Regions from separate parts of the Mesorhizobium sp. P3_A2 genome, predicted to be linked through region 2. Evidence: riboswitches for the same ligand, from Rfam matches in the RefSeq annotation. Region 2 holds a riboswitch; the other holds the start of a gene.
What was found. Region 2 has a riboswitch for cobalamin ahead of AC1DXM_RS01415 (DUF1636 family protein). Riboswitches for the same ligand answer to the same signal wherever they lie in the genome.

Region 1: linked by a shared signal. The riboswitch ahead of AC1DXM_RS13030 (aromatic ring-hydroxylating oxygenase subunit alpha) and the one ahead of AC1DXM_RS01415 (DUF1636 family protein) in region 2 are both predicted to bind cobalamin.

Annotation. Positions count from the first base shown of each region.
Region 1 covers NZ_JBFUGC010000005.1:10,607-26,538, forward strand. The annotation lists gene bglA (beta-galactosidase BglA) at 1-1,164, shown strand, start outside; gene AC1DXM_RS13010 (ABC transporter ATP-binding protein) at 1,230-2,342, shown strand; gene AC1DXM_RS13015 (DUF680 domain-containing protein) at 2,516-2,755, opposite strand; gene AC1DXM_RS13020 (DUF680 domain-containing protein) at 2,879-3,082, opposite strand; gene AC1DXM_RS13025 (DUF680 domain-containing protein) at 3,163-3,366, opposite strand; cobalamin riboswitch at 3,868-4,070, shown strand; gene AC1DXM_RS13030 (aromatic ring-hydroxylating oxygenase subunit alpha) at 4,188-5,435, shown strand; gene AC1DXM_RS13035 (FAD-binding oxidoreductase) at 5,514-6,614, shown strand; gene AC1DXM_RS13040 (PqqD family protein) at 6,776-7,201, shown strand; gene AC1DXM_RS13045 (serine kinase) at 7,260-8,309, shown strand; gene AC1DXM_RS13050 (glycosyltransferase family 2 protein) at 8,306-9,049, shown strand; gene AC1DXM_RS13055 (glycosyltransferase family 2 protein) at 9,083-9,835, shown strand; gene AC1DXM_RS13060 (glycosyltransferase family 2 protein) at 9,835-10,512, shown strand; gene AC1DXM_RS13065 (nucleotidyltransferase family protein) at 10,512-11,981, shown strand; gene AC1DXM_RS13070 (FAD-binding oxidoreductase) at 12,006-12,746, opposite strand; gene AC1DXM_RS13075 (molybdopterin-dependent oxidoreductase) at 12,743-13,354, opposite strand; partial or broken gene AC1DXM_RS13080 (DegQ family serine endoprotease) at 13,490-15,011, opposite strand; gene AC1DXM_RS13085 (MBL fold metallo-hydrolase) at 15,239-15,932, opposite strand, start outside.
Region 2 covers NZ_JBFUGC010000001.1:299,732-315,663, reverse strand. The annotation lists gene cobM (precorrin-4 C(11)-methyltransferase) at 1-314, opposite strand, end outside; gene AC1DXM_RS01460 (cobalamin biosynthesis protein) at 311-697, opposite strand; gene cbiE (precorrin-6y C5,15-methyltransferase (decarboxylating) subunit CbiE) at 694-1,929, opposite strand; gene AC1DXM_RS01450 (cobalt-precorrin-6A reductase) at 1,931-2,698, shown strand; gene AC1DXM_RS01445 (precorrin-3B C(17)-methyltransferase) at 2,662-3,426, opposite strand; gene AC1DXM_RS01440 (precorrin-2 C(20)-methyltransferase) at 3,423-4,187, opposite strand; gene AC1DXM_RS01435 (precorrin-8X methylmutase) at 4,184-4,816, opposite strand; gene cobG (precorrin-3B synthase) at 4,819-6,300, opposite strand; gene cobN (cobaltochelatase subunit CobN) at 6,297-9,881, opposite strand; gene cobW (cobalamin biosynthesis protein CobW) at 9,900-10,937, opposite strand; gene AC1DXM_RS01415 (DUF1636 family protein) at 10,934-11,368, opposite strand; cobalamin riboswitch at 11,408-11,611, opposite strand; gene AC1DXM_RS01410 (winged helix-turn-helix domain-containing protein) at 11,641-12,843, opposite strand; gene AC1DXM_RS01405 (NADH-quinone oxidoreductase subunit A) at 13,173-13,538, shown strand; gene AC1DXM_RS01400 (NuoB/complex I 20 kDa subunit family protein) at 13,529-14,110, shown strand; gene AC1DXM_RS01395 (NADH-quinone oxidoreductase subunit C) at 14,115-14,720, shown strand; gene AC1DXM_RS01390 (NADH-quinone oxidoreductase subunit D) at 14,730-15,920, shown strand; gene AC1DXM_RS01385 (NADH-quinone oxidoreductase subunit E) at 15,921-15,932, shown strand, end outside.

The sequences.
Region 1 (15,932 bases), on a different contig from region 2:
GACACCAGCCGCCAGCAATATTACCTGCATAATTTCCTGTCCGAGCAGCCGGACCTCAACTTCCACAATCTGGAAGTCCAGGACGCGCTGCTCGATGTCACCCGCTTCTGGCTGGAGCGCGGCGTCGACGGCTTTCGCCTCGACACCATCAATTTCTACTTCCACAGCCAGGGGCTGGAGAACAACCCGCCGCTGCCGCCGGAAGAGCGCAACGACCAGACCGCACCCGCCGTCAATCCGTACAACTACCAGAACCATCTCTACGACAAGAGCCGGCCGGAGAACCTGGCCTTCCTCGAACGGTTCCGGGCGCTGCTCGACGAATATCCGGCGACCGCCGCCGTCGGCGAAGTCGGCGATTCGCAGCGTGGGCTGGAAGTGGTGGCCGCCTACACGGCCGGCGGCAAGCGCGTCCATATGTGCTATTCCTTCGACTTCCTGGCGCCGGAAAAGATCAGCGCCGCCAAGGTGCGTCAGGTGCTGGAGGCCTTCGGCAAGGTCGCCAGCGACGGCTGGTCATGCTGGGCTTTCTCCAACCATGACGTGATGCGTCCGGCTTCGCGCTGGGCTGCCGATGAAGCCGATCCGGCGGCCTATCTCAAGGTCATCTCGGCGCTGCTGATGTCGCTGCGTGGCTCGGTCTGCCTCTATCAGGGCGAGGAGCTTGGGCTGGGCGAAGCCGAGCTTAAGTTCGAGGATCTGCAGGACCCCTATGGCATCCGCTTCTGGCCCGAATTCAAGGGCCGCGACGGCTGCCGCACGCCGATGGTGTGGGATGCAACCGCCAGCAATGCCGGCTTCTCGACGGCCAAGCCCTGGCTGCCGGTACCGGGCAAGCATTTGTCGCAGGCGGTCAACGTGCAGCAGGGCGACGCCGCCTCGCTGCTTGAGCACTACCGGCGCTTTCTCGGCTTCCGCCGCCAGCATCCGGCGCTGGCCAAAGGCGACATCGAGTTCATCGAAAGCGAGGGCGACACCGTCGCCTTCACCCGCCGCGAGGGCAATGAGCAGATCGTCTGCGTCTTCAATCTAGGCAGCAGGCCGGCCGAGGTCGATCTCGGCCAGGCGCTGCAGCCCTTGGCCGGGCACGGTTTTTCGGGACAATCCGGCACCGGCTCCATCCGCCTCGGCGGCTACGGCGCCTGGTTCGGGCGCATCGACTGAGTTTTGACGAAACTGAATTTCTTGAGGAAATCTAGGTTCTCTAGGGAAATCACTGGGAGGAAATCATGGCCGATGTCACGCTGAGACAGGTGAAGAAATCATACGGCAATCTGCACATTCTCCACGGCATCGACCTCGACATTAAGTCGGGCGAGTTCATCGTCTTTGTCGGCCCGTCGGGCTGCGGCAAGTCGACCTTGCTGCGCTCGATCGCCGGACTTGAGGAGATCACCTCTGGCGAGTTGAAGATCGCCGGCGAGGTCGTGAACGATGTGCCGCCTTCGAAGCGCGGCATCGCCATGGTGTTCCAGTCCTATGCGCTTTATCCGCACATGACGGTCTACGACAACATGGCGTTCTCGATGAAGATCGGCAAGGAAAGCAAGGCCGAGATCGACAAAAGGGTGCGGCAGGCAGCGGAGATCCTGCAGCTGACCAAATATCTCGACCGTTTGCCCAAGGCGATGTCGGGCGGCCAGCGCCAGCGCGTCGCCATCGGCCGCGCCATCGTGCGCAACCCGAAAGTGTTTCTGTTCGACGAGCCGCTGTCGAACCTGGACGCGGCACTGCGCGTCGCCACCCGCATCGAGATCGCCAAGCTCAAGGAATCGATGCCCAACACAACGATGATCTACGTCACCCACGACCAGGTCGAGGCGATGACGCTGGCCGACCGCATCGTGGTGCTGAAGGACGGCCATATCGAGCAGGTCGGCACGCCGATGGACCTCTACAAGAAGCCCGGCAATCTGTTCGTCGCCCAGTTCATCGGCTCGCCGGCCATGAATATCCTGCCGGCGACCATCGACAAGACCGGCGACCCGACCATCGTCAGCCATGTCGGCGGCCGCAAGGCCACGGTGCCGATCGCGACGCCGGCGTCCGCCAAGGGCGCGGCGGTCAGCTTCGGCGTGCGGCCGGAGGATCTGTCGGTCGCCACCGGCACGGAATATCTTTTCGAGGGCGTGGTGGACTATGTCGAGCAGCTCGGCGAGGTCCAACTGGTCTATGTCGACATCGGCCGCGCCGACCTGCCGCTGGTGACCAAGCTGCCCGGCAATGTCGAGGTCAAGCGCGGGGCGAAGCTGCGGCTGACCGCGGATGCCGGCGACCTGCACATATTTGACGCCGAGGGACATTCCTTCTCGCTCAAGCCCGTGGAAGTGAAGGCGGCCTGAGACCGGCGCGTCGTATCGGCATAAAAAAAGCGGCGGGCCAGGCCCGCCGCTCTTTTTTGCAAACTTCGGCTGTTAGAGCAATTCCAGGAAAAGTGTAGGCGGTTTCCGTCCGGGAATTGCGTAAAAACAAAGAGATAGAGCGGTTCGCCGTTTCCGTGAAACGGTGAAACGTTCTAGCGGTTGCCGAAGAGGTTCCGGTCGCTGCCTTGCGAGGCGGGCTTCTGCACGTCACCCGACGAGTTCAACAGCTTGTAGACCGGCGAACCGGTGTTCGGTACCGACGACGTCCGGGTGTTGTCGACGTTGACGGTCGCCTGGTTGTCGACGGCGCTAGAGCCGACATTGTCGTTGCGGGCATAAGCACTGCCGGCGGCAACCAAAAGCGCAGCGGCAGCAAGAGCGATCTTCTTCATGTCAAGTCTCCTGAATTTTCATCATGTGGCAGAGCGGTTGGTGATCACGCCGCTCTGCAGCTTGTTCGATGTTCGACTGGGATCGTTGTCCGAAAAACTCTGAGGTCAGATCCCGATCGTCTGTTAGCGACCGAAGAGGTTACGGTCGGCGCCCTGTGCGGGGGCCTGAGCAGCCGAATCCGACTTCGCAACCGAAGCCGTGTGGCCACTATCGGTCGACGTAACCGCAGGCTGGTTGGCGCCGTTCGAACCATAGTTGTCACTGGCGGCGAAAGCGCTGCCGGAAACGGCCAGAACGGCGGCGGCAGCAACGATGATCTTTTTCATTTTAAATACTCCTGAATTTCTTCGAGATCCCAAGACCGGCGGATAGGCCGCTACGCTTTTGTTTGGATCGGGATCAGCTGTTAACGGCCGAAGAGGTTGCGGTCGCTGCCCTGAACGACGGGCTGCTTGTCAGCGGGCGCCGACTTCTGAATGGAAGCCGTATACGAGCTGTCAACCGCGGCAGCGGGCTGGTTCGCACCATTGGAACCATAATTGTCGCTACCAGCGAAGGCGCTGCCGGTGATGGCCAAAACGGCCGCGGCAGTAAGGATGATCTTTTTCATTTTTAGTACTCCAGTTTTGCTGTCCGTCTAGCGGCGTGTGGTGGGAGCAATTCGCGTCGTTCGGACAGCCCCGATGTGGGAAAGCCATAGGCTGGTTTCCAATCACGAAGTTGTTCCGGCTGGGCCATGATTTCACCTCTTGTAATTTTCATAAGCATGCCTACCATCTTACTTTATGTAAATAATACAAAGGCTTATGTGGCCATGCCATCCGGCTCACCGAGTGTGTCCGGGCGTCAGCGTTCACACTGTCCTGCACGCATTGTCAACAGAAACGAACCGTTCGGTTCGATTTTAGAAACTGCTAATAGTCACTTTTCGATACCGTTGACGTGTTTTTCCTTAGTCGGCAGTCTGATTCGAAGTGAGTTGCGAGGGCCGCGATCCGCCCCGAAAACAACACCGTCAGCCCCACGATCGTCTGCCGCCGCGTTTGTCGTGCGTGTCGCGCCGCATGGAGACGATGTCGCTTTCATGCCGATGTCGCGATCGCTGCCGTGATTAGATGATCGCATCTCAGGTGCCGCTTCGTGACGACGGAGCGGAGAATTGGGAAGCCGGTCAGAATCCGGCGCTGCCCCCGCAACGGTGGTGGAGTTCAAGTCGCAACGGGAGACCACTGGGCGAGAAGCCTGGGAAGGTGTCGCGATGGTCCGCAAGGACAACTCCAGAGCCCGGAAACCAGCCCGAGATGCTTGAACTCGACTGATCGCGGTGGGCGGTCAAGAGGTGGATAGCGCATGCCCGGCGTGTTGCCGGCCTGCGGCCGATCCTTCCTCCATCACCACCAAGTTCAGTCCTTAAACCACGAGGACAGAACTATGGATGCGCGCAACGATATGCTGAGGCTCTTGAACGGCCGCAAGCAAGGCTTTTCGCTCGAGCAACCCTTCTACACCGACCCGGACTATTTCAAGCTCGACATGGAGCTGATCTGGTATCGCGACTGGCTGTTCGTCGGCCATGATTGCGAACTGCCGAAGCCCGGCAGTTATATCACTGTGCAGATCGGCGACTATCCGGTGGTGCTCGTCCGCGACCAGAAGGGCAACATCAACGCCTTTCACAATTCCTGCCGCCATCGCGGCAGTCGCGTCTGCAACACCGACAAAGGCACGGCGGCAAAGCTCGTCTGCCCCTATCACCAGTGGACCTACGAGCTCGATGGCCGCCTGCTCTTCGCCCGCCAGATGGCCGAGGGTTTCGACAAGAGCCAGTTCGGCCTGAAGCCGGTCGCCTGCGAAAGCGTGGCCGGGTACGTCTTCATCTGCCTGGCGAAAGAACCCGCAGACTTCGCGCCGATGCGGGCCATGATCGAGCCCTACCTCAAGCCGCACCGGCTGAGCGAAGCCAAGATCGCTTTCGAATCGACCATCGTCGAGAAGGGCAACTGGAAGCTGGTCTGGGAAAACAACCGCGAGTGCTACCACTGCGCCGGCAACCATCCGGAACTCTGCAAGACCTTCCCGGAAGCGCCGACGGTAACCGGCGTGCAGGGCGCCGACAGCGATCCGGAGATGCTGGCGCATTGGGCGAAATGCGAAGCGGCGGGCCTGCCGAGCAAATTCCGCATCGATCCGGCCGGACAATACCGCGCCACCCGCGCGCCGCTGCTGCGCGATGCCGTCAGCTACACGATGACGGGAAAGCGCGCGGTGACGAAGAACCTCTCAGACACTGTTGCCGCCGACCGCATCGGCACCTTGATGCACTACCACTATCCGACGACCTGGAATCACATCCTGATCGACCATGCAGTGACCTTCCGGGTGCTGCCGATCAGCGCCACCGAAACCGCAGTGACGACCAAGTGGCTGGTGCACAAGGATGCGGTCGAGGGCGTCGACTACAATCTTGAAGAGCTCACCCATGTCTGGACCGAAACCAACGACCAGGACCGCCGCATCGTTGAGGAAAACGCCTTCGGCATCCTGTCGCCGGCCTATGAGCCTGGCCCCTATTCGGAGCTGCATGAGGGCGGCGTGATCCAGTTCGTCGAATGGTATGCAGCCTTCATCGGTCCGCGCCTCGCCGAAGGCGGCCGGCCGGCGCTGCGCAGCGTCGCGTGAGCTCATGTCGCCCAAAAGTGTATCGCGGTTTTGGGATCACGACATGAGCAGAGCAAAAAGGACAGAGGGATGAATGCGATGACGGATCTTGGGCTCTATCGCCATCTCGACCAGATGGCGCCGTGGAACGACAGGCTGCAGGTGCTGGAAGTGATCGGCGTCAGCGACGAGGCGCCTGACGTCAAGACCTTCACCTTCCGCTCCGACAACCAGACCTGGTTCCGCTACAAGCCGGGCCAGTTCGTGACGCTGGAGCTGCCGACACCGGACGGGCCGCTGATGCGCACCTACACGCTGTCGTCGTCGCCGTCGCGGCCGTTCTCGATCGCGGTGACCGTGAAGGCGCAGGCCGGCAGCATAGGCACGCGATGGATGTTCGACCATCTGACGCCCGGCTCGCACGTCAAGGCCTACGGACCGGCCGGCGACTTCTCGTTGCACAGCCACCCCGCGGCCAAATATCTGTTCATCTCGGCCGGCTCCGGCGTGACGCCGATGATGTCGATGCTGCGCTGGCTGAACGACTGCGCGCCATGGACAGATGTCGGCTTCGTCAATTGCGCGCGGCGTGCGGAAGAGATCATCTTCCGCAAGGAACTTGAACTGCTCGGCGGTCATATGCCCGGCCTGTCGCTCGGCTTCATGATCGAGGAGCGCTCGAGCCGTGAAGGCTGGTACGGCCATATGGGCCGCATCGACGCGATCCGGCTGCCCTTGCTGGCGCCCGATTTCCGCGAGCGCGAAATCTTCTGCTGCGGCCCCGATCCATTCATGCGCGCCGTGCGCGGCATGCTCGATGCCGCGGGCTTTGACATGACGAAGTATCATCAGGAGAGCTTTGCCGCGCCCGCGGTGGAGGAAGTCCCGGCGCCGTTTGCCTCACCCGCTGAAGACGGCACTGCTGTCCCTGTCGAAGCCGTCACGCCGATCCGCTTCTCGCTTTCGGCGGTCGACGCCGACTGCGTCGCCGGCCAGACCGTGCTGCAGACGGCGCGCAGCTCGGGCGTGCGGATACCAGCCGCCTGCGAGTTCGGCCTGTGCGGCACCTGCAAGGTGAAGAAGGTCTCCGGCGATGTCGAGATGAGCCACAATGGCGGCATCCTCGACCATGAGATCGATGACGGTTTCATCCTTGCCTGCTGCTCGAAACCGCTGTCGGCGCTCGAAATCGAGGCCTGAGCCGGCCTGCGTCACCGCAACCGACCGCCCCGCCCGGACACGATGCCCGCGGACTTTGTCTTGCCAAAGAAAGGCCAACTGGTTAGAGGCCTTTTCAGCGGAGCTTGGCAGACCGCGAACCGGCGCGATTTCTTCCAGGGGTCTGAAAGGGGAATGGAGCGATGCAGCAACGGGTCTACGCTATAGCAAGCAAAGACATCGTTTTCGAGTCTTTCGATGGCGAGGCCGTCGTTCTCGACCTTTCGAATGGCAAATATTTCGGCTTTTCCGATTCCGGCAGCCGGGTCTGGCAGGCGCTGGCGTCGGGTGTTGATGCCCAGGCAGTGGCCAGGGCGACGGCTGGTGGCGGTACAACCATAGCGCTGGCCGACCTCGAACGCTTCATCGCACGACTGCTCGACTTCGGGCTCATCGTTCCGGCCGAGACGCCGGCGCAACCGCTTCCAGACGATCTCAAGGCTGAATTGGCCGCCACCAGCGAGCCGCTCAAGGTCGATGTCCATGACGACCTTGCCGATCTCATCATCGTCGACCCGATCCACGAGGTCGAGGAACCCCTCGGCTGGCCGGCGGTCAAACAGGCGTAGACGTTTCTCCAAGGTGAACCGGAGCATTCGCCACACCGGAGGCCGAAATAGCCAGGCCATGCCCTCGATCACGCTGCAAACCCTGCCGGATTATGCTCGCCATGTGCTGGCTGCCGCGGAAAGCGCTGCGACGGACTATCCGGTCACCGCCAAGGTTCGGCTGCCAGGGCTTTACCTGAGCGTGCATCTCGACCATGGCTCGTTGGCGGAGGCCATGGGCCATGCCTTCATACCGGCTCCGGATGATCCGTCTGCATCTGGCGACTGCGGCATTTTCGTCGTCCATCCGGGTATCGGTGGCGTCGCCGCTCCGGCGAGCTGGGGCCGTGGCGAGTACAACCATCATGCCTTTGCCAACAGGCTGGCCGAAGCTGGGCTGCGCGGCAGCTACTATCATGACCTGGATTTCTGGCAGTTCTACGATCCGCAACGCCATGTCGGGGCGCAGCTGATGGTGTCGGCCGACGCCTTTCCGCCGTGGGAGCAGGCGGCGCCGCTGCGCGCGTTCCTGCATTGGGAATATGCGGCGCGCGGCATGCGGCTGACCCATGCCGGCACGCTGGGCACTGGCGGCAAGGGCGTGCTGCTGGCCGGCTCCGGTGGGGCCGGCAAATCGGGAACCGTCGTTGCCGGCCTCATCAACGGCCTCGACAGCGTCGGAGACGACTATGTGCTGATCGACAGGACCGATCGCGTGACGGCGCGGCCGCTCTTTGCCACGCTCAAGCAGGACCCGGAAGGGTTTAGGCGGCTGACGCTGAAAGACCGGCTGAAATCCTACCAACCGCTGAACTGGCAGGGCAAACATGCCTTTCACATTAACGAGATTGCCCCCCGGCCGATCCCTGCAAGTGTGGACATTGTTGCGTTGATGGTGCCCCATATCAGCGGAGGAGAGAGAAGTTCGATCATGCCCATATCGCGCAAGGATGCCATGATCGCCCTGGCGCCTTCCGGCATCGTGCAGATGCCGGGCGAGCGAGAGTCAGGCTTTCGTTTTTTCAGCGAGCTCACCCGCGATCTGCCATGCTACCGGCTATCGCTGGGGGCTGAGCCGCGGGAGATCGCCGGCAGGATCGCCGATTTTATAGGGCGAAGCAGTGTATGAGACTGAGCATCATCATGCCTGTCTGCAACCGCGAACTCCATGTCGTTCCGGCCCTGCGTTCGCTGCTCAGGCAACACGAGGCCGCCGATCTCGACATTATCGTCGTCGACGACGGCTCAACCGATGGCTCCGCTGACGCCGTCCGTACCCTGATGAGGGAAGCACCGTGTATCCGGCTCTTCCAGCAGGCCAATCAGGGTGTAGCCAAGGCCCGCAATGCGGGCCTGAGGCAGTTGCTGCCGCAGACCGAGTTCGTGTCGTTCCTGGACTCCGACGACATCTCGCCAGCCGGGCGGTTCAAGGCCGACCTTGCCCTGTTCGAGTTCGATCCGGCTCTCGAGCTAACCTACTCGCTGATGACCAAAGTCATTGTCATGGACGACGAGGCGCTTCAGCCGGCGCCGGGCGCCGACAGCGTCACCATGCGCGGTATCAGCCTGAGCGCGGCCATATTCCGCAAAGCGCTCATCGACCGAATTGGCACTTTCGACGAGGATTTCACGCAAAGCGAAGACACCGACTATCTGTTGCGCATCTTCGAAACCGGCCCAAGGCATGTTCTGCTCGATACCATTGCCGTCTACTACAGGCGGCATCCCGGCAATCTGACCAAGCAGAATGACGTCGCGGTGCGCGAATATCTGCGTGTGATCCTGAAATCCATGCGCCGGCGAAAGGCCGATCCATCGCTGCGCCCGGTCGAGGGGCTTTTCGAGATCGGGCGCACGGCAGAATGGTGATAGGATGAATAGGTCACAGTCCGGGATGCGTGCATGAAGCTGAGCGTGATCATGCCGGTGTATAACCGCGAACGCTATGTCGGCTCTGCGCTGCGCTCGCTGCTCAGGCAGCGCGACGCCGCCGATCTCGACATCATTGTCATCGATGACGGCTCGACCGATGGCTCTGCAGAAGTGGTGCGCTCGATTATGGACGAGAATTCGTGCATCCGCCTGTTCCGGCAGTCCAACATGGGCGTGACCCGCACGCGCAACACCGGTCTCGGCCTGCTTCTGCCGGAAACGAAATTGGTGTCTTTCCTCGATTCGGACGACATTTCGCCGGCCGGCCGCTTCAGGAACGATCTCGCCTTTTTCGAAACCGACCCCAGCCTTGACCTGACCTATTCGTGCATGACACTGGTCGATCATCTCGACGACGCGACGCTGGAGCCAGCCGCCGACAGCCATAGCATCACGGTTCGCGGCATTCATCTGTCGGCAGGAGTCTTCACGCGTCGACTTGTCGAACGGATCGGCGGCTTCGATACGGATTTCAACCAGGCCGAGGACACCGACTACCTGTTGCGCATCTTCGAAAGCGGACCGAACTACGTCATGCCTGATACAGTGGCGCTTTACTACCGGCGCCATCCCGGTAACATGACCAGGGAAGCCGATGTCCAGTCTCGTGAATTTATGCGCGCCGTCTTCAAATCGATGAAGCGCCGCGAGGCCGACCCCTCGCTGCGGCCGATCGAAGGCATCTTCGATCTCAGGCCACTCGCGGATTGGCGGTTCATGTGATGGCCAGCTACGGCGTCGTGATTCCGGCCTTCAACGCGGTCGGCACCATCGCCGAGACGCTGCGCTCGGTTGCGGCACAGACGGTCAAGCCCGACGCCATTGTCGTCGTCGATGACGGCTCGACCGACGATATTGCAGCGGTTATCGCTCCGCTAAACATACCGGTCACGCTGCTGCGCCAGGAAAACGCAGGCCCCGGCAGCGCTACCACCAGGGGCATCACCGCGCTGTCGACGCCGCTGGTCGCGACGCTCGACGCCGACGATCTGTGGCTGCCGACCAAGATTGAAAAACAGCTGGCGCATTTTGCTCGGTTTCCGGCGACGGCAGGCGTCTTTACCCATATGGACACTTTCCGCAATGACCGGCCGGACATGCCGGACGCCGCCGCTGGACCCGGCTGGTCACGCACGACGATGATGATCCGCCACGAGGTGGCCGACACCGTCGGCCCTATCATCGATCCGCAAGGTGGCCGCGGCGAGATGATCGATTGGATTGCCCGAATGCGCGAGGCAGGCTTTGTGCTGGCCATGCTCGACGAGGTCCTGGCCTTGCGCCGCATCCGGCCCGGCAGCATGTCCTACGGACGCGACCCAGTGCGTGATCGAGGCTATCTCGAAGTTGTAAGGCTGGCCATGCAAAGGCGAGCAGGAAAGAAGACGGGCGCCGAATGATGGCCAGCGATCTTCGCAGCATCGGCCGCCGGTTCCCCGACTATGGCTGGTCATGGCCGACCGGCGGGCTCGACCAGCTTTTGAAGGCAGCGCTGCTGCCCGATGAAGAGGCGGCCGGCCGCCATGCTGCGCGCTGGCTCGATGAGAACGATATCGACCACGTCGCCTTCCGCGAGCACCGGTTGCTGGCCGCGATTTCCGACAGGTTCGGCCGCAAGCTCGCCGGCCACCCGGCGCATCCACGCCTTGTCGGCTTGCAAAAAATGCTGTGGACCAAGTCGCGGCTGGCGATGCGCGAGGCCGAGCCGGCGCTGCAGGCCATGATCGATGCCGGCAGCGCGGTCATGCTGATCAAGGGCGCCAGCCGCATCGCCGTCAACGCATCCGCGCAACGCGGCCGGGTGGCGCACGACATCGATATATTGGTGCGCCCGCAAGATATGGTTGCTGCATTCGACGTGCTGCGCGACCGCGACTGGCAGATCGCCACCGGCGTCAGCCCGCAATATCTGCGCACCCGGCTGGCATCCTTGCGTTCGATGAATTTCTTCAAGGGCAGTTTCGGCGACATCGACTTGCATCAGCAGGCCTATGACGGATCGCAACAAAGCGCAGAAGACGATTTGGCGATATGGCAACGGGCGCAGTCCGCCGAGTTCAACGGCGTCAGCCTGCTTGTGCCCTCGCCCGCCGACCGCATGGCGCTCGCTATTGCGCATGGTGGCCTCGATGCCCACACCCACAGCGACTGGCTGGTCGACTGTGCGGTTGCCATCCAGAGCGGCGAAGTCGACTGGGAGGTGTTCGCCAACATCGTCGCCAGGCGCCGTCTCGCCGTCGCTGCGGCGGTGGCGCTCTCCTATCTTCGTCTGGAAATCGGCATCGAGGTGCCGCCGGCCGAATTCGCACGGACGGTGGCGCTGGCTGATCGCGCCGGCCTGTCGCGCTGGTCGTCGGTTCTGCAAGCCAAGCCGCGCACTGATTTCGGCGGCCTTGTCTGGCTGTCGCGGGGCGTTGCCAAGCAGCTGCGCCTGAAACGCAAGAAAGGTCGCCTGCAGCAGACGGCCCCCGAAGTGGTCTGGCGCGGCAGGTCGATGTCACGCAAGGCAAAGCCGGCGCTGGCGCCGTTCGCGCTTTCGCAGCCCCTTCCTCGCCCGGATAGTGCCGGGGACATGATGCTGGACGTGACCGTCAGGATCGTCGTTCCGCCAGTCCGCCGCCGCATCGAGATGGAGATTAATGTCGGCGGCAGCCATATCGCCCGCCTGCGCTCGCTGGTGATCAGCCGCGCCGGTGGCGAAAAAGTACTGCATTTTCGCGGCCGCGTCAGCCTGGAGGAAGCACGGCAGACGCTGGTGCTCGAAGCCCGGCCGTCTCGCCAGTTCCGAACCTGGGACAATGAGGCCGATGTCGCCGCCTATGGCGCGCTGCCGTTCCAGTTGATGTCGGCACGGTTTTCACCGGCCTGATAACAGTAACTGCTCAGAAACTGCTCAGACACCGTAGCGCTCGGTGCGGATGATGTCCGCTGATATGCCCGCGTCGATCAGCGCCTGGGCGGCCGCCGAGACGAAGGCGTTCGAGCCGCAGACGAAAGCGAGCGCCGGCGGCAGCGGCAGCCGCGCGAGCGCCTGCATCACCATTGCCGTGTCGATGCGCCTTGAATAGTCGGACGGGCGGTGTGCGGCCTCGCGAGTCAGCGTCAGCACCAGGTCGAAACCGTCACGGCGATCGTCGAGACCGATCAGCTCGTCGCGAAAGATCACCTCGTCCCAGATCCGCACCGAAAACATCAGCGCGACCGGCGCCACGGATTTGCGCAAGGTCCGGTGACGCACCATCGCCATCAGCGGCACCACGCCGGAGCCGCCGCCGACCAGAAGCAGCGGCCCGCCATCGCTGTCGGACCAGACAAAATGGCCGCCAAGCGGTCCGCGCAGCTCGATCTCGTCGCCGACCGCCGCCACCTCGTGGAAAAATGGCGAAACCTCGCCGTCGTCGAGCTTTTCGATCGCCAGCTCGATCGTGGCGCCGCTCTCCGGTGCCGAGGCGATGGAATAGGAGCGGCGCGCCTGGTAGCCATCAGGCGCCGTCAGCCGGACGTCGACATGCTGTCCGGCGCGGTATGCAAAAGGCCGCGACAGCGCGAAGAAGAAACTGGTGACGCGCGGAGTGCGCTTTTCGATCCGGGTGATTTTCGCCGTCTGCCAGGGAGATTGCGGCGCTTCGCTCATGGATCGCCGCTATAGCGCTGCTCGCGCCACGGATCGCCATAGATGTGATAGCCGCGCAATTCCCAGAAACCCGGCTCATCGCGTTCTGTAAATTGCAGCCCGTTCAGCCATTTGGCCGACTTCCAGAAATAGAGATGCGGCACCAGAAGCCGCGCCGGACCGCCATGGTCGGGTGTGATCGGCTTGCCTTCATAAAGCAGCGCCACCATCGCCTTGCCGGTGGTGAGATCCTTGGCCGGCACGTTGGTGGTGTAGCCGTCATATCCATGCGCCAGCAGGAAATTGGTTGGCGCTTCGATGCCGGCATCGGCGAGAATGTCGTCGACCAGAACGCCTTGCCAGGCCGTGTCGAACTTGGTCCAGGCGGTGACGCAATGGATGTCGCGCGTCATCTTGGTCAAGGGCAGCGCGTTGAACTCGGCCCAGTTCCATTTCTTGATGGGGCGCGGCCCGTGCTTGAGCGTGAACGACCAGTCCTCGGTGCGCACGCGCGGCGTCGGTCCGGCCGACAGCACCGGAAAACCCTGTTCGAGATATTGCCCGGGCGGGATGCGCGCGTCGGTCTCGGTTGGAGGCTTTCGACCGGAGGAAAAACCGCGAGTGACCATCTCAGACTATCCGTTTGCAGTAGGCCATTACCGACCTGCCGCAGTGTTCTCGAAGATGTGCTAGCGGGCAACAGGAATCTTGGGCGGCGTGGCAGGCCCGCCAGGATCACCTCGGGGGGCCTGCCGCATCGTGCTTCAGCCGGCGGCGAAGGGCACGGCGACGAAGATCTGCGCGTCGCCACGGTCGACCAGAAGCAGCACCGACTTCCGGCCCGACCTGCCCGCCTCGGCGATCGCCTGGTTGGCCTGCCTTGCGTTGCGCACCGGAGACTGGTCGACGGCGACAATGACATCGCCCGGTTGCAGGCCGGCATTGGCGGCCGCCTTGTCCGGATTGACGCGCTCGACCACGGCGCCGCGTTGGTTGGACGCCAAGTTTAGCTCCTCGCGGATATCAGGCGTAAGGTCGGTCAGGCCGAGGCCCAGCGAGGGAACGCGAAGCGCCTGGCCGGCCGAAGGCTTTTGATTGTCGTCCTCGGTCGAGGCCGACTTCACATCGTCGCTGTTGCGGCCAACATCGGCGGAGATCTGCACCGTCTTGCCGCCGCGCCAGACGTCGAGCGTTTCCTTCGCGCCGGGCGCGACATCAGCGACGGCGCGCGACAGGTCCTTGGGATCCTTGATCGGCTCGCCGGCAAAGCTGGTGATGACGTCGCCGGTCTTGATGCCGGCCTTTGCCGCCGGCGATCCTTCCGTGACCTCGGAAACCAGCGCACCGCCCGGATGATCGAGGCCGACCGCACCCGCCACATCCGGCGTCACCGGCTGGATCTGCACGCCGAGATAGCCGTACTGGATGTTGCCGCCCTTCATCAGCTTGGCGACGACCTTTTGCGCCTGGTCCGACGGAATGGCGAAGCCGACGCCGACACTGCCGCCATTGGGCGAATAGATCGCCGTGTTGATGCCGACGACATTGCCGGCGACATCGACCAGCGGGCCGCCGGAATTGCCGTGGTTGATCGGCGCGTCGATCTGGATGAAATCGTCGAACGGACCGCTGTTGAGGTCGCGGCCGCGCGCCGAAACGATGCCTGCGGTGACCGTGGTGCCGATGCCGAACGGATTGCCGATGGCGAGCACCTGATCGCCCGGCATGAGCTTGTCGGAATCGCCCCATTTGACCGTCGGCAGCGGCTTGTCCGCCTTGATCTTGAGCACCGCGAGGTCGTTCTTGGCGTCGTGGCCGACCAGCTTGGCGGGAAGCTCGGTGCCGTCGTCCAAGGTGACCTTGATCGACGTGGCGCCGTCAATGACGTGGTTGTTGGTGACGATGGTGCCGTCGGCGTCGACAATGAAGCCGGAGCCCAGCGCCTCGGCGCGCTGCGCCTGCTGTGGCGGCGTCTTCGGCATCGGGATGCCCTGGTCACCGAAGGAACTGGCGGAAATAGTCGTCGAAGGGCGAATTGCCGCCGAGCTCCTCGCTCATGTCTTGCGGCTGTGCCTTCATGACGGTGGTGACGGTCACCACCGCCGGCTTGTCGACGGCCACGATTGGGGCGAAGGAGCCGTTGGGGGCCGTTATGCCGGCGACAGGGGTCTGGGTCGTGGCAACTGTGGAGCCAGCACTTTGCGCGAAAGACGCAATGAAGGGGCTGACGATCAGCGCAGCGCCCAGCAAGGCCGCGACGCGATGTCTGCGAAGTATGTCTGACATGGTCGTTTGTCCGGGCGAGAGATGATCCGGCGCCGTGGCCGTTCCGGGAGAGAATCGGCCATCAGCGTGTCGGCGGTCGCGGTTGCCCGTCTCGCCTGGCATGGCAGCCGGCCGGATCGACAGCCCTGCATCTAGGGTACGGATCGGCCCGATTTAGGGTTTTTGCGCCACCTTACGAAGATTTAATTTCCGCTCACATTTTCGTTAGACGGCAGCGGAGCCAGCCTTCAACGGCCTTCTGTGCGTCTGAGATAAGCGGTAGCGATCTCGCGCATTCGATCGCCGTCGAAGCTCGGCCCGTGGCCGCCATGGCCGAGGCGAACAGGCAGGTCGAGCAGCCTTTGCATGGTTCGGCGATAGTCTGATCGGGACGAATCCGGCAAATCGTCGATCAGCATGGAATCGTAGATGGCGTCGCCGGCAAAGAACAGGCCGTCCGCCTCGTCGAACAGCGCGATCGAATCCGGAGAATGTCCGGGCAGGTGCAGGACACGGAATTGCCTGTCGCCGAGGTCGACGATGTCGCCTTCGTCCAGTGTGCGCGTCAACGGCGCCGGCGGAATCTTGTAATCGGCCGCAGTCCAGCCTGGCCCCGGCAATTTCGAGACCGCACCGTCGAGATTGGTGAACATGTAGGCGTAGGTCACTGTCTCGTTCATGGTCTCGAAATGCTCGGCACTGTGCCGGGGCCCGGCGCGCAGCGGAAACTCGTGCAGCGAGCCGACATGGTCGAGATGGATGTGGGTGGCCACAGCGATGAGCGGCTTGCCCTGCGGCGTATCGATCTCAGGTGCCAGTGGACAGATGCCCATGCCGGTATCGACGAGCAGGTCGGCGTCGAGTCCCCTAAAATGCCAGATGTTGGCGCGCACGAAATCATGCACGAACGGTTCGGTCAGCATCGTTGTGCTGGCATCGATG
Region 2 (15,932 bases):
GTGTAAGGGATACCGTGCTTTTCCAGCCGGCGGATTTGCTCGGCCACCGCGCTCCACACCGAGAGATCGCCGGAATGCAGGCGGGCGACGTCATAGCCTGCCTGGTGGGCAGCCACATACTCAGCCTCGATCTCGTCGAGCGACATCGGCGCGGTGTCGATCAGTTTCGTGCCCGGCGCGCAGTGCTGCAGCAATTCAGGCGCCACGATCGAGCCGGCATGCAGGCAGACCGGGCAGCTTGCGAGCAGCTTCGCGCCGCGCAGCGTGATGAGGTCGGCGGCACCGGGACCGGCGCCGATGAAATGGACGGTCATGGCGCATCTCCGCTGATGGCGATGGCGCAGGTGACCGAGCCGAGCACGGTGCGGGGACCGAGCAATCTTGCACCGGCGCCGGCGACGGCAAGGGCGGATGCTTCGGAGACGGATGGCGTGCCGGCGAGTTCTTGCGAGAGATCGGATTTGGTGAGCGCCCTCGACGAGACGGCCTGAAGTGCTGCGTTATCGACGATAATGATCGGAAGATTCAGCGCGCGGCCGGCGGCAGCGATCGCTTCCTCATCCTTCTTGAGCGGGGCGGTCGCCAGTGCCGACAGCGCCGTCATTGCCAGCCCATGCGCTTCGAGGGCAGTTTCGATCGCTGCCAGCACCTCTTCGACGCTCACGCCCTTCCGGCTGCCGATGCCCGCGACCATCATGGCTTCACCCAGCTCCATTGGGTCACCGGCATGGCCGGCCGCCATGCCTGCATCGAGCCGACAGGCGCGGCGCGGGAGATGGCGATGCGGGTGAGGTCACCGCCGCGCTTGGTATGCTGGGCGAGGAGCAGAGTTTCCATCTCCAGAGTGACAGCATTTGCGACCAGACGACCGCCGGAACGCAGCTCCTTGATGGCTGCGTTCAAAACACCTGAAACACTGCCGCCGCCACCGATGAAGATCGCGTCCGGCGTGGCCAGCCCGGCCAGCGCCTTGGGTGCTTTGCCTTCGACCACGACAAGGCCGGGAACGCCGCAATGCGCGGCGTTGCGGGCGATGCGGGCGGCACGATCGCTGTTAGCCTCGATGGCGACGGCACGCATCGAGGGGTGAGCGAGCATCCATTCGATGCCGATGGAGCCGGAACCGGCGCCGATATCCCACAGCAATTCGCCACGCCTTGGCGCCAGCGCCGCAAGCGTGATGGCGCGGATATCGTGCTTGGTGATCTGGCCGTCATGGTCGAACAGATGATCGGCGCGGCCGGATGTTAGCGGCAGGATGCGGGCTTCCGGTGTCGATTCAAGTTCGAGCGCCAGCACGTTGAGCGGATTGATATCTCCGAGATCGAAGGCATCCGCGCGCGCCGAGCGCTGTCTCTCGTTCGGCCCGCCCAGTGCTTCCAGGATCGTCAGCCGCGAAGCGCCGAAATCGAGCTCGACGAGCAGGCGCGCGATTGCCGCCGGGGTATCGCCGTCCGATGTCAGTGCCAGGACGCGCGCCTTCGGCTGCAGCAACGGCCGGATCAGGTCGAGCGGCCTTCCATGCAGCGACACGGTCTCGATATCCTGCAGCGCCCAGCCAAGCTTCGCGGCGGCCAGCGAAATGGCCGAGGGTGCAGGGATGACATGCATCTCCTGTGGCTCGACCCTGCGGGCAAGAGTAGAGCCGACACCATGGAAGAACGGGTCGCCGGAGGCGAGCACGCAGACGCGCCGGCCGGCCAGCACCAGCACGTCGGCCATGCCGGCATCGAAGGGGACCGGCCAGGCGCGCGCTTCGCCTTTTGCCAGGGACGCGACCAGCGCCAGATGCCGCTTGCCGCCGAAGACGATTTCCGCTTCGGCGATCAGCCGCTTGGCCTCGTCGCCGAGACCCGCTAAACCGTCCTCGCCGATGCCGACGATTGTAAGCCATTTCGGTCTGGCGCCGCGCGCACTCTCAGCAGGCATGATGACCCACCGCATTTTGATCCTCGGCGGCACCAACGAAGCTCGGCTCCTGGCGGGAAAGCTGGCTGCGCGCGCCGATCTGTCCGTTACTCTGTCGCTGGCCGGCCGCACCGAAAGCCCGGTCGCGCAAGGCGTGCCGGTGCGGGTCGGCGGCTTTGGCGGCGCAGAGGGGCTGGCCGTCTACCTCAGGGAGGCGCGCATCGATCTGCTGATCGACGCCACGCATCCTTATGCCGCACGAATCTCCGCCAATGCTGCGCACGCCGCGCAAATGACCGGCGTGCCGATCCTGGCGCTGCGTCGCCCGGGTTGGGAGCCACGCGAAGGCGACCGCTGGACGCTGGTGGATACGGTGGGCGATGCTGCGCTGGCCCTGGGAGTTGCGCCGCGCCGCGTCTTTCTGGCGCTCGGCCGGCAGGAGGTCGCGGCCTTCGAGGCCGCGCCGCAGCACCATTATCTCATCCGCAGCGTCGACCCGGTCGAGCCGAAACTGGCGGTGCCGGATGCGGCTTACCTGCTGGCGCGCGGACCCTTTCGCGAGGCGGATGAACGCGCGCTGCTCGTGGAGCACCGCATTGATGGCGTTGTCTCCAAGAACAGCGGCGGCGAGGCGACTTACGGCAAGATCGCGGCGGCGCGGGCGCTCGGCATCGAGGTGGTCATGGTGCGCAGGCCCGCCCTGCCGGACGTGCCCTCCGCCAAAACCGTCGATGAGCTTGCCGCGCTGGTTGGTCATTTGCTCGACCCTGTCGCGGTGCGCGGCGTATAGACCAGCGCCGGCTTGTCGCCGCGCTTGATGATCCTTGTTTCCGGCGAGCCGATGATGATGCAAGTCGCCATGTCGGCCTTTTCGGCGTCGACATCGGCCAGCAGAAACAGCTCGATGCGCTCGTCCGGGCGGCCGGCGGCGCGGCCGAAAATCACCGGCGTGGTGCCGGGCAGGATGGCGGTCAGGCATTCGAAGGCGCGGCCGAGCTGCCAGGGGCGCGCCTTGCTGATCGGATTGTAGAGCGCAATGACGAAGCCGGCGCCGGCCGCCGCCAAAAGACGCAGTTCGATCAGATCCCATGGCTTCAGATTGTCGGACAACGAGATGGCGCAGAAATCATGACCGAGCGGCGCGCCGATGCGGGCGGCGACGGCCAGCATGGCGGTGACGCCGGGCACGACGGCGACATCGACGGTGCGCCATTCAGCGGGACCGGCCTCGATCGCCTCGCAGACGGCCGCCGCCATGGCAAACACGCCGGGATCGCCGCCGGAGACGACGGCGACATCATGGCCCTCGGCGGCCTTGACCAGCGCGTCCTTGGAGCGGGCGAGCTCCTCGCGATTGTCGGAGGCGACGCGAGTCTGGTCAGGGCGCAAGTCCAGCCGGTCGAGATAGGGCTTGTAGCCATAGAAGAATTTTGCCTCGGCCACGGCGCGGCTGGCTTCCGGCGTGACCTGATCAGCATTGCCGGGTCCGAGGCCAATAACGGTGAGACGGCCGCTCATGGCTTGGCACCCATTCCCATAGCACCAGGCCGGCCAGACCAGCCGGCGACCAGCACGATGGCGAAGTAGGGCGCCTTGTCGTCCGGCTTGTCGGCGAGCCGCATCGAAACGCTGCCGGCCATGGTGCCGCGCTCGACGTAGACGGCGCGGGTGAGCTTGCCGGTCGCCTCCAGCGCCCGCCGGATCTTGGGCAGGTTGCGGCCAACCTTCATGATGACCGCGGCGTCCGTGTCGGCCAGCCGGCGGGTCAACTCGAACTCGCTCATCGTGCCCGGCAAAACCGTCAGCACATCGTCGCCCTGGACGATCGGCACGCCGGTCTGTGACCAGCAGCCGGACATGGCGGTGACGCCGGGGATGACTTCGGTCGGGAAGCGGTGGGCAAGCCGCACATGCAGGTGCATGTAGGAGCCGTAGAACAGCGGATCGCCTTCGGAGAGCACGGCGACCATGCGGCCGGCCTCGAGGTGTTCGGCAACCTTCTCGGCCGACTGCTCGTAGAAATCGGTGATCTGCGAGCGGTAGTCGTCGTGATCCTTGTCGATCTCGGTGGTGACGGGATAGAGCAGCGGCAATTCCAGCATGTCCGACCGGAAGCGCGCCTCGACGATGGCGCGGGCATTGCTGTTGTTGCCGCGCTTGGCGAAATAGGCGACGACATCGGCTTCGGAAAGCACGCGCGCGGCCTTCAGCGTCAGCAGTTCGGGGTCGCCGGGACCGGTGCCGACGCCGATGAGACGACCTTTGACAAGCGCGTTCACAGGCCTGGCCTCGCCAGGGAATTGAGCGCGGCGGCGGTCATGGCGCTGCCGCCAAGCCGGCCGCGCACGATGGCATAGGGCACGCCATAGGAATTCTCGGCCAGCGCATCCTTGGATTCGGCGGCACCGACGAAGCCCACCGGCATGCCGATGATCGCCGCCGGCTTCGGCGCGCCATCGCGCAGCTTTTCCAGGAGATAGAACAGCGCCGTCGGCGCGTTGCCGATGGCCACGACGGAACCGGCCATGCGCTCGCCCCACAGGTCGATCGCCGCGGCCGAGCGGGTGTTGCCGATGTCTTTGGCAATGTCGTGCGTGCGCGGGTCGCGCAAAGTGCAGATCACCTCATTGCCGGCCGGCAGCCGGGCGCGGGTGACGCCATGCGAGACCATTTCGGCGTCGCAGAAGATCGGCGCGCCGGCGGCGAGCGCCTTGCGTGCGGCAGCGACGAAGTCAGGCGAGAATACGAAATGGCTTGATGCTTCGACCTGGCCGCAAGCGTGGATCATGCGGATGGCGACATCGGCTTCCGCTTCGGAAAAGCGCGACAGGTCGGCCTCGGCGCGGATGATGGCGAACGAGCGCTCGTAGATCGCGTTGCCGTCATGGATGTAGTCGTAGGCGGCCATGCTTATTCCTGTCGGTAGGTCTTGGCGATTGCCGCCGGCCCCAGCCTTGCCAGGCAGGCGGCGGTGGTTTCGCCTTGATATCGTGCGCTGCGGATCGCCGCTGCGACGCAGCCGATGCCGCGCGCGGCGTCATAGCCCGGCCTGTAGCCCGCAGGAAGGCCCTTTGCCGTCGCGTTCACGACAAGTCCGGCTCCGTTTTCGCCGCCGACCAATGTTAGCGCCGCCGGGCCTGGATGCGCACAGCCCTTGGCGCAACCGGAAATGTGCAAGGTGAAGTCGAGGATGTCGGGGTTTTCGGCGGCGATGGTCTCGGCGATGTCGCGCGTGGCGATGCGGCCGGAGGCGCAGGCAGGGGTGCCGGGGCAGGCGGCGATGCGGGTGCGCGGGTCGGTGGCGGAGGTGACGAAGCCGAGCGCGGTTGCGGTGATTTGGAGGGGGTGGTTGGCGGCTGGGGGTTGGCCGAGGAAGAGCAAGGCGCGGCCGGGGGCCAGGCGGATTTCGGTGGCGCCTAGGGTGATTGCGCTTTGGGTGAGGGCGATGAGCTTGTCGGCTGGAATGCTGCCGTAGGGGAGGGCTATGCCGAGAGCGTGGCCGGTGTTTGATAGGGGGAAAGGACCGATAGGCCGGCGATCCGGCACACCCCCCTCTGTCCTGCCGGACATCTCTCCCGCAAGGGGTGAGACTGCGCTGTCACTATTGCTTTCGCCAATCGCAGATGTCGCACCTGGCGCCGAGGTTGCAAAACGAGGGCCGACGCTGGAACTGCCGATCTCCCCCCTTGCGGGAGAGATGGCCGGCAGGCCAGAGGGGGGTGGGACGGAGTGCCAACCTCTGAGAGAGGCCAATTGCCTCTCCGACAAATCCCTTGCATGCGCCTCGCGGCCTTTTTCCGCGACCATCCTGAGCGCAGCCACCGCGATATCCCTCGCGGCATCGGCGTCGGCCGTCACGACCGGCTTCGTGCTTCGACCGTCGTCGCCAATCGACACAGCCCACACGACGCCATCGCCGGCCCGAACCGCCTTCAGCCTGACATCGGCCGTCACCCCATCCATCGTCAGCTGCCCGCCACCATCGACAACCACCGAAACCTTCGGCCCAAGCCGTTGCGTCAGCCTGGCATCCTCAACCGCCATCCTGATCCGCTCAGCCAGCGCCCGTGGATCGGTAACCTCCTGCGGATCGATGCCCGCCAGCGGCCCGGTCTCGACCGGCACGCCGGTGCGCACCACAATGCCCAGCGCGTCCACCTCCGCCGCCAGCAGGGCTGCACTTGCCGCCGTTAGCCCGCGTATCTGCAGACTGCCGCGCGCGGTCACTTCCATGATGCCATTGCCGCGCTTCAAGGCGGATTCCGCGAGTCCGATCAGAAGCTTCGGCGGCAATCCTCCAGCAACCGGATTGAGCCGCACCAGCAGGCCGTCGCCAGTCTGCATCGGCGCTGACAGGGCCGGGCAGGCGCCGCGCCTTGAAAAGGCGTTCATGCCGCGACCCCGAGCGCCTCGGCCTCGGCAATCAGCGCGGCGAGATCGTCGTAGATCGAGTTGCGCAAGGGATGCCAGAGGCCGCGCCGGCGCGCGGACAGGAAGCGTTCGGCGATCACTTTGGCGGCGGCGGGGTTTTCGCGCAGGATGAAGGCGCGCACGTCGGGATCGCCGACATAAGCGTCATACACGGCCTCGATCAGCGCGCCCGAAATGGCGTGCGTGGTTTCGGCAAAGCCGATGAGGCGGTCGACCGTTTCGGCGAATTCGGAAGCGCCGCGCGGGCCGTGGCGCATCTGGCCCGATATAAACCGCGCGTTGACAGCACGTGCTCGCACCACCCGCGATACGGCTTCGCTCACCGAACGCGGTTTAGGTTTCTGCGGATCCGTCGTGTCGAGCACGATCACGTCGGCATTCCTGCCCAGCGCGGCAAGGGCCGCCGAAAAGCCGCCGATGAAGGCGACATCAGCGGATCCTTCGAGAATGTCGCGGCCGGGGTCGTCGCCGGTGTGGACGAGAAGATCGGCCTCGGCGATGCGGGTTTCGAAAGCGCCGGGGGAGGCGATGCCGTCGCCCTCCGCGCCGCCATAGGCATGCGATGTGGCATTGAGATAGGCGCGGCCGATCGCTTCGCGCACGCCCCAATCACCACTCGACAACAGGTCCTCGATGCCGGCGCCATAGGTGCCGGGCGAGGTGCCGAAGATGCGCGGGCTGATCTTGCCGTCGGCGCGGGTTTTGGCGGCGAGCGGATTTTCCGAATCGTCCTCGTCGCGCGCGGCAACGGCGTTGGCGGCGGCATCGATTAGCGCGATCTGGGTCGGGAACATGTCGCGGAACAGGCCTGATATGCGCCAGGTGACATCGACGCGCGGGCGGCCGAGCGTGGCCGGCGGCAGCACCTCGATGCCGATGATGCGGCCGGTGGCAGAATCCCATTGCGGCCGGCAGCCCATCAGCGCCAGTCCTTGCGCGATCTCTTCACCGCCGGTGCGCAGCGAGGCCGAGCCCCAGAGATCGATGACCAGCGAGCGCGGCCAGTCGCCATGCGATTGCATATAGCCGCGCACGACCTCTTCCGCTGCAGCCTTGCCGAGATCGTAGGCGGTCGGCGTCGGCATGGTGCGCGGGTCGGAGGTGAAGAGGTTGCGGCCGGTGGGCAGCACATCGGAGCGGCCCCGCGCCGGCGCACCGGCCGGACCGGCCTTGACGTGGCGGCCGTCGAGCGCTGCGAGTAGCGCTGTCTTTTCGGCAGCAGCGCTTTGCAGCCGCATGGCATCAGCTTCGCCCTCCGGTGCGCGGCCATAGATGTGCAGCCCGTCCTTGATGGCGAAATCCTTGAGGTCGCAAAGCCAGGCATCGATGCGGCGCAGCGCCTCGTCCGGCGCATCGGTTGTGGCGACACCGGCTTCGGAGGCAAGGCCGGACTTTTGCGCCGTGTCGACGATCAGTTTTGCCAGCCGGTCGCGGCGGCGGCGGTCGAGACCGTCGGCCTGGGCGTATTCGTCGACCAGCCGCTCAAGTTTGTGCTGTTCCTCGTCAAGGCCGGCGCCGGCCAGCGGCGGCGGCAGATGGCCAAGCGTAACGGCGGCGATGCGCCGCTTGGCTTGTGCGGCTTCACCCGGGTTGGAGACGATGAAGGGGTAGATGACGGGCAATCCACCGGTGACGATCTCGGGAAAGCAGGCTTGCGAGAGTGCGACTGTCTTGCCGGGTAGCCATTCCAGCGTGCCATGGGCGCCGACATGGATCAGCGCATGGATGCCGAGGGATTTGCGCAGCCACAGGCCGAAAGCGATCAGGTCGTGGCGCGGGGGGAGCGTCGGGTCGTGGTAATCGGCGCGGCGGTCGGCGGAGCGGCCACGGTCGGGGGCCAGCGCCACAGTGATGTTGCCGAAGGTGGCGGCGCGGAAGGGGAAGCCGCTCTTACCCTCCCCCTTGTGGGGAGGGTGGCCCGCAGGGCCGGGCGGGGGTGGTGCGCCGCTACCCCCACCCCGTTTCGCGCCATCCGCTTCGCGAATGTCGCGAACCGACCCTCCCCACAAGGGGGAGGGTGAAGGAACGCCCCATGCGGCCTCCACGGTAGCGATGGCCTCAGCAGGCAAATCCCTGGAGAAGTCTAGATACTCCTCCAATCCCAACCCATCATCACTCCGCTCCAGCAAATCCAGCAGCGCGCGCGGTGTTTGCGGAATCCCTTCAACCGCATAGCCCTGCGCCTTCAGGTCATGCAGCATCACCAGCACACTGGACGGGACGTCGAGGCCAACCGCATAGCCGGTGCGGCCGGGGGCGCTTGGATAGTCGGGAATCAATATCGCCAGCTTGCGCGCCGCGCGAGTCGTCTCCTGCAGGCGAATAAACGCCGCTACCCTATCTGCCACCTGCGCCACGCGGTCCGGTTCCGGGCGGTTGGCGAAGGCGCGGTGGCCGAGTGCGGGATCGGTCTCGCTTTCGCCCTTGAAGGAAATCGCGCCGGCGAGGATGCGGCCGTCGAGTTCGGGCAGCACGACATGCATGGCGAGGTCGGCCGGCGCCAGGCCGCGCTGGTTCTTGTCCCAGACGTCGCGGCGGGTGGTGGCGACGATGACCTGGAAGACCGGCACACCGGCGCGGTCGAACAGGGTTTCGACGCCGGGTTCGGCGCCGGAGGCGAAAGCGGTGGCGGTGACGATGGCGGCGGGGTTGAGCGCGGCCAGCGCGGTTTCGACGAAGGCGAGGGAGGTGGCGTCTTTCAGGCTGGAGACGAAGATCGGGACCGGCGCGATGCAGCGCTGGCGAAGTGCTTCGACGAGTGCGTCGATAGGCGCCACGTCTGCGGCGAGCAGCATCGAACGGTAGAAGAGGATGGGCACGACCTTTCCCTCCCCCTCGAGGGGAGGGTGGCCCGAAGGGCCGGGTGGGGTCGGTACGACTGGGTTTGACGCTTTATCTTGCGGCGCCTCATAGCGTCGGCGCACTTCACCGGCGACCCCACCCCCGGCCTGCGGCCGGACCCTCCCCTCGAGGGGGAGGGGGATGACGCCGCGGCCTGGCTCGTAGTAGCCGGCTTTCGGCACCGCCACCGGCACAGCTGCCGCGACATCCGACCCAGCCAGCCCCGCCAGCCGCTGCATCAGCGCTGTCATATTCTCTGGGCCGCCCTCGCGGAAATAACCAAGCAAGGCGTCCAATTCCGCGCGCGGCAGTGTCGAGGCTTCGATCAGCCCGAGATCCTCGTCGTGGCTTTCGCCCGGCAGTAGCGCGAGCTTTATGCCTCGCTCACGAGCAGTCGCGGCGAGCTGGTCGCAGCCATAGCGCCACCAGTCGTAGCCGCCGAGAATGCGCACCAAGATGATCTTGGCGTGGCGGGCGACGCTGTCGACCCAGAGGTCGACTGACATCGGATGGCGCAGGTCGCGAAGTGCCGCAAGCCGCATCGAGGGCAGGCGGGCGGCATCGGCCTTCCATGCGGCCGCCAGTCCGGCAAGGTCGCTGTCGGTGAAGGACAGGGCCACGATATCCGCCGGCGTCTGCCTGAGATCAACTGGCTCGGCGAGATCGTCGAGCGAGGCGGAGGTCGTGGTGAGTATATGCATTGCGGCTCGTGGTCCGGGTCAGCCGGCGAGTATACGCTCGATCGCCGGACGGTTCAGCCCCTTGAGGCCGATGACGACGAGACGCGAGCGGCGGTCGTCCTCGGCGGTCCAGGCGCGGTCATAGTAATGGTTGACGCGCGGGCCGACGGCCTGCAGCAGAAGCCGCATCGGCTTGCCGCCGACATCGACGAAGCCTTTCACGCGCAGCACATTCTCTTCTTCGGCAACGGTAGCGACGCGCTTTGCCAGTTCATCCGGATTGGCGATCGAGGGGATATCGACGATGAAGGTGTCGAAGTCGTCATGCTCGTGGTCGAAGGCGCCGTCATGGTGCGACTTGCGGTTCTCGATGTCGTCCTCGACGGCGAGGCCGAGTCCGAGCAGGACAGAGGGATCGACCTTGCCGTGCGCCGTCGCCACGATCTTCACGGCGCGGGCCGAATGTTCGTTGATAATGGCGTTGGCGCGGGCCGAACCGGCTGAATCCATCAAATCGCTCTTCGACAGGATGACCAGGTCGGCGCAGGCGATCTGGTCCTCGAACACCTCCTCGACCGGGTCGTCATGGTCGAGCGTCTCGTCCTGGACACGCTGCGCCTGCAAGGCGTCCATGTCGTTGGCGACGCGTCCCTCAGCCAGCGCCGGACCGTCGACCACGGCGATGACGCCATCAACCGTGACACGACTTTTCACGCTCGGCCACTGGAACGCCTGGACCAGCGGCTTGGGCAGAGCGAGGCCGGATGTTTCGATCAGGATATGGTCGACTTTCGGCGTCAGCGCCAGGATCTGGTCAAGCGCCGGCACGAAATCGTCGGCAACGGTGCAGCAGATGCAGCCATTGGCCAGTTCGACGATGTTTTCCTCGGGACAGGTGTCGATGCCACAACCTTTCAGGATTTCGCCGTCAATGCCGATGTCGCCGAACTCGTTGACGATGATGGCAATGCGCTTGCCGCCGGCGTTTTCCAGGAGATGGCGGACCAGCGTCGTCTTGCCGGCGCCGAGGAAGCCGGTAACGACGGTGCAGGGAACACGGGAAACGGAAGCGGTCATATCAAGTCCTTCAGCATGTCGAGGGGCGGGATGCGGGCAACAAGGCCCCGCTTGAGGGAATCGGGCCGGCCGCGCCAGGGGATGAGGCCGTCGGTCGAGGTGGCGAAGAGCTTTGCCCCGGTGACGAGATCGGCGCCGCTGGTCGCGGTCAGGTCGCCGAAGACATAGCTCCAGCAGCCGTCGCGCAGGATGGCGGCGCTGAGGCGGCGCTTGCAGTTGCCGAGGCATTCGACCGTGCGGACACGGACGTTGTCATCGGCTGCGGCGCGGCGCGTGTCGTCGGCCAGCAGTTCGCCGGCGCGAGGATGCGCGTCGGAGCCGGTCTCATTGCGGCAGGAGGCGCAGACGATGACGGTCACGCCGGCCAAGGCATCGCCATCGGCGGACGAAACATCCGCTGTGCCAGCCGAAAAACTGCTGTTCTGGTCCAAAAACCGGGCTCCTTGCCCGGAAACCCGCCAGGCGATCGGATACTTCTGTCGCAGACGGCAGGTCTCCTGGCTCGCGGGTCATCGCCTTGGTAGCCGCCTTCCCGGTGTTACCCAGTGGCATTCGGCCTTGGCTCTTCGCTTACAGTTGCGGGGACAGCCGCGGATTTGAGATCGAAATCCCGCACCGCATTCCCTCTTAGCCCCTGCCGTTGCGGGCAAGGGACCGTCTGCAGCGGATTTAGGCTTTTGCGGGCGGCGGTGTCAACGCACGGCTACGACATGGCGATGTCGGCCAAAGGCTGCGCCAAATCGCCGGCGGGCGTCACTTCCATGCGCTCGAGGCCAAGCCAGCCCTGCATCTGCTTCAATTCCTCGAAGAGTTGTGCGGCGGTCTCAGGTGGCGCTTTGGGTTCGGCATAAGCCGCGTGGACGCGCAGCACGCTGGCGGGACGGTCGGCTTTGAGGTCGACGCGCCCCACGATCCGGTCTCCGAGCAGGAAGGGCAGGACGTAATAGCCGTATTGCCGCTTTTCGGCGGGGGTGTAGATCTCGATGCGGTAGTGGAAATCGAACAGCCGCTCGCTGCGCGACCGCTCGAAGACGACGGGGTCGAACGGCGCCAGCAGGGCGCGCGCCTCGATCTTTCGCGGCAAGCGGGCGTCCTTGTGGAGGTAAGCCGGCTTGTCCCAGCCTTCGACGCGCACCGGCAGCAGTTCGCCCAACTCCACCAGTTCCTCTAGCTGTCCCTTCATGTCGGCCGGCGACAGGCGGAAATAGTCGCGCAAATCGCCAGATGTCGCGATGCCGTGGGCGCGGGCGGAAATGCGCAGCAATTCGCGATGCGCGTCCTCGGCGGCCGGCACCGGCAGATCGAGGATCGCCTGCGGCAGCACGCGCTCGGGCAGGTCGTAGAAGCGCTCGAAGCCGCGGCGGTGCGCCGTGGTGATGCGGCCGGCCCAGAACAGCCACTCGAAGGCATGCTTGGCATGGCTCCAGCCCCACCAGCCGCCCGAACCCTTCTGGCCTTCCAGTGCCGAAGCGGCGATCGGGCCGCGATCCGCCACCGCGCGGTAGATCTCTTCGATATAGGCGGCATGCTCACGGCCCCATTTGGCGAGGCCCAGATACATTTCGTCGCCCCTCTCGGCGCGCTGCATGCGCCAGCGCATCAGCGGCCAGGTCTCGACCGGCAGGAACGAGGCCTCATGCGCCCAATATTCGAACACCGTGCGTTTGCGGGTGACGGCGGCATTGTCGAGCAGGGCCAGCGGGTAGGGGCCAAGGCGCGAATAGAGCGGCATATAGTGGGCGCGCACCACGGCGCTGACGGAATCGATCTGCAGCAGGCCGGTGCGCGAGAGCACGCGGGCGAGGTGGCGGCGGTCGGGTGTGCCGCCCGGTCGGGGATCGGTAAAACCCTGCGCGGCGAGCGCAATCCGCCTGGCCGTCGCAAGTGAGATTTTGTTCTTCGTCAAAGTGTCTTGCCTCGATCCATTTGCCCGATTTTTAACCGGTGATTCCGACCATGCTAGCAGGCAAATGGCGGGAGATATGTCAGGAGACAAAAGTGGAGTAAAAAATGAAGGAAATCAAACAGGAGGGGATCGGACCAGTTTTTCCCGACCTGCCGTCCAGCACTGCGTTTTGAACAAGGTTTGACTTGCTTCGCTCAAAGCCCTGCGCTAACCCTCGCCGCGTTGCAGCATAGGCACCTAAAACGGTTCAGCGGTTAAACTGTCACGCTTCCGCATTAGGGTTGGTTGCTGTAATCAACGTGGATTGGCCGCCAACGGAAAGCCGCAGCATGAACGCACTGCTCAGTTCGTACCTGCCCATCGTCCTCTTCATCGCCGTGGCGGCGGTCGTCGGCCTGGCGCTTATCATAGCGCCGTTCCTGGTGGCCTACCGCAGTCCCGATCCGGAAAAGCTTTCCGCCTATGAGTGCGGCTTCAACTCTTTCGACGATGCCCGCATGAAATTCGACATCCGCTTCTACCTGGTGTCGATCCTGTTCATCATCTTCGACCTGGAAGTGGCCTTCCTGTTCCCGTGGGCGGTGTCGTTCTCGAAGATCGGCATGCTCGGTTTCTGGTCGATGATGGTGTTTTTGGCGGTGCTGACCATCGGCTTTGCCTATGAATGGAAAAAAGGAGCGCTGGAATGGGATTGAACGACAGTTCCGGTACGCTCGTCGCGCCGAAGCCCAAGGGCCTGATCGACCCCAATACCGGACGTCCGGTCGGTTCTGACGATCCGTTCTTCCTGGAGATCAACAATGAACTCGCCGACAAGGGGTTTCTGGTCACCTCGACCGAGGCGTTGATCACCTGGGCGCGCAGCGGCTCGCTGATGTTCATGACCTTCGGTCTGGCCTGCTGCGCCGTCGAGATGATCCACACCTCGATGCCGCGCTATGATTCGGAGCGGTTTGGTGTTGCGCCGCGCGCCTCGCCGCGCCAGTCCGACATCATGATCGTGGCGGGAACGCTGACCAACAAGATGGCCCCGGCGCTGCGCAAGGTCTACGACCAGATGCCGGAGCCGCGCTACGTCATCTCGATGGGCTCCTGCGCCAATGGCGGCGGCTACTACCACTATTCCTATTCGGTGGTGCGCGGCTGCGACCGCATCGTGCCGGTCGACATCTATGTGCCCGGCTGCCCGCCAAGCGCCGAAGCGCTGCTCTACGGCATTCTTCTCTTGCAGAAGAAGATCCGCCGCACCGGCACGATCGAACGGTAAATCCATGGCCGCATCCCTGAGCGAACTGTCGACCTATCTCGGCGAAAAGCTGCCGGGCCGCGTCAAAGACGCGGTGCTGGCCTATGGCGAGCTTGGCATTTCCGTAGAGCCCGGCGACCTGATCGACGTGGCGACCTTCCTGCGCGACGATGCGGGCTGCCAGTTCATCTCGATCATCGATGTCTGCGGCGCCGACTATCCGTCGCGGGCCAAGCGCTTCGACGTCGTCTATCACTTGTTGTCGCCGAAGCAGAATTTGCGCATCCGCATCAAGGTCCAGGCCGACGAAGAGACGCTGGTGCCGTCGCTGACATCAGTTTATCCCGGCGCCGACTGGTATGAGCGCGAGACCTACGATCTCTATGGTGTGCTGTTCTCGGGCCATCCGGACCTGCGCCGCATCCTCACGGATTACGGCTTCGAGGGCCACCCGCTGCGCAAGGATTTCCCGCTGACCGGTTTTGTCGAAGTCCGCTACGACGACGAAGCCAAGCGCGTCATCTACGAGCCGGTGGAGTTGAAGCAGGAATTCCGCAATTTCGATTTTCTCTCCCCGTGGGAAGGCACCGACTACATGCTGCCCGGGGACGAAAAAGCCAAGACGAATTGAGGCGCCAGAATGGCCGAAACCTCCGTCCGCAATTTTAACATCAACTTTGGACCTCAACACCCTGCGGCGCATGGTGTTTTGAGGTTGGTGCTTGAGCTGGACGGCGAAGTGGTCGATCGCGTCGATCCGCATATCGGCTTGTTGCATCGCGGCACCGAAAAGCTGATCGAGCACAAGACCTATCTGCAGGCGGTGCCCTATCTCGACCGGCTCGACTATTGCGCGCCGATGAACCAGGAGCATGCTTTCGCGCTCGCCGCCGAGCGGCTGCTCGGCATCGAGGTGCCGAAGCGCGGGCAGCTGATCCGCGTGCTCTATTGCGAGATCGGCCGCATCATGTCGCACATCCTCAATGTGACGACACAAGCGCTCGATATCGGCGCGCTGACGCCGCCGCTTTGGGGCTTCGTCGAGCGCGAGAAGCTGATGGTCTTTTATGAGCGAGCCTCCGGCTCGCGCATGCACGCGGCCTATTTCCGCCCCGGCGGCGTGCACCAGGATTTGCCGGCGAAGCTGGTCGAGGATATCGGCAAGTGGATCGATCCGTTCCTGAAGTCGCTTGACGATCTCGACAGACTGCTTACCGGCAACCGCATCTTCAAGCAGCGCAATGTCGATATCGGCACTGTGTCGCTGGCCGATGCCTGGGCCTGGGGCTTTTCGGGCGTCATGGTGCGCGGCTCGGGTGCAGCCTGGGACCTGCGCAAGTCGCAGCCCTATGAATGCTATTCCGAGATGGATTTCGACATTCCGATCGGCAAGAATGGCGACTGTTACGACCGTTATCTCGTGCGCATGGAAGAAATGCGCCAGTCGGCGAAGATCATGCGCCAGTGCGTCGACCTCTTGCTCGGCAAGGAAAGCACCGGCCCGGTGTCGAATCTCGACGGCAAGGTGGTGCCGCCCAAGCGCCAGGCGATGAAGCGCTCAATGGAAGCGCTGATCCACCACTTCAAATTGTACACCGAAGGCTATCGCGTGCCGGCCGGCGAGGTCTATGCGGCCGTCGAGGCGCCGAAGGGCGAGTTCGGCGTCTATCTCGTCTCCGACGGCACCAACAAGCCCTACCGCTGCAAGCTGCGCGCCCCCGGTTTCGCGCATCTGCAAGCCATGGATTTCCTCTGCCGCGGCCACATGCTGGCCGACGTTACCGCCGTTCTCGGCTCCCTCGACATCGTGTTTGGTGAGGTCGATCGCTAAATGTCAGTCCGC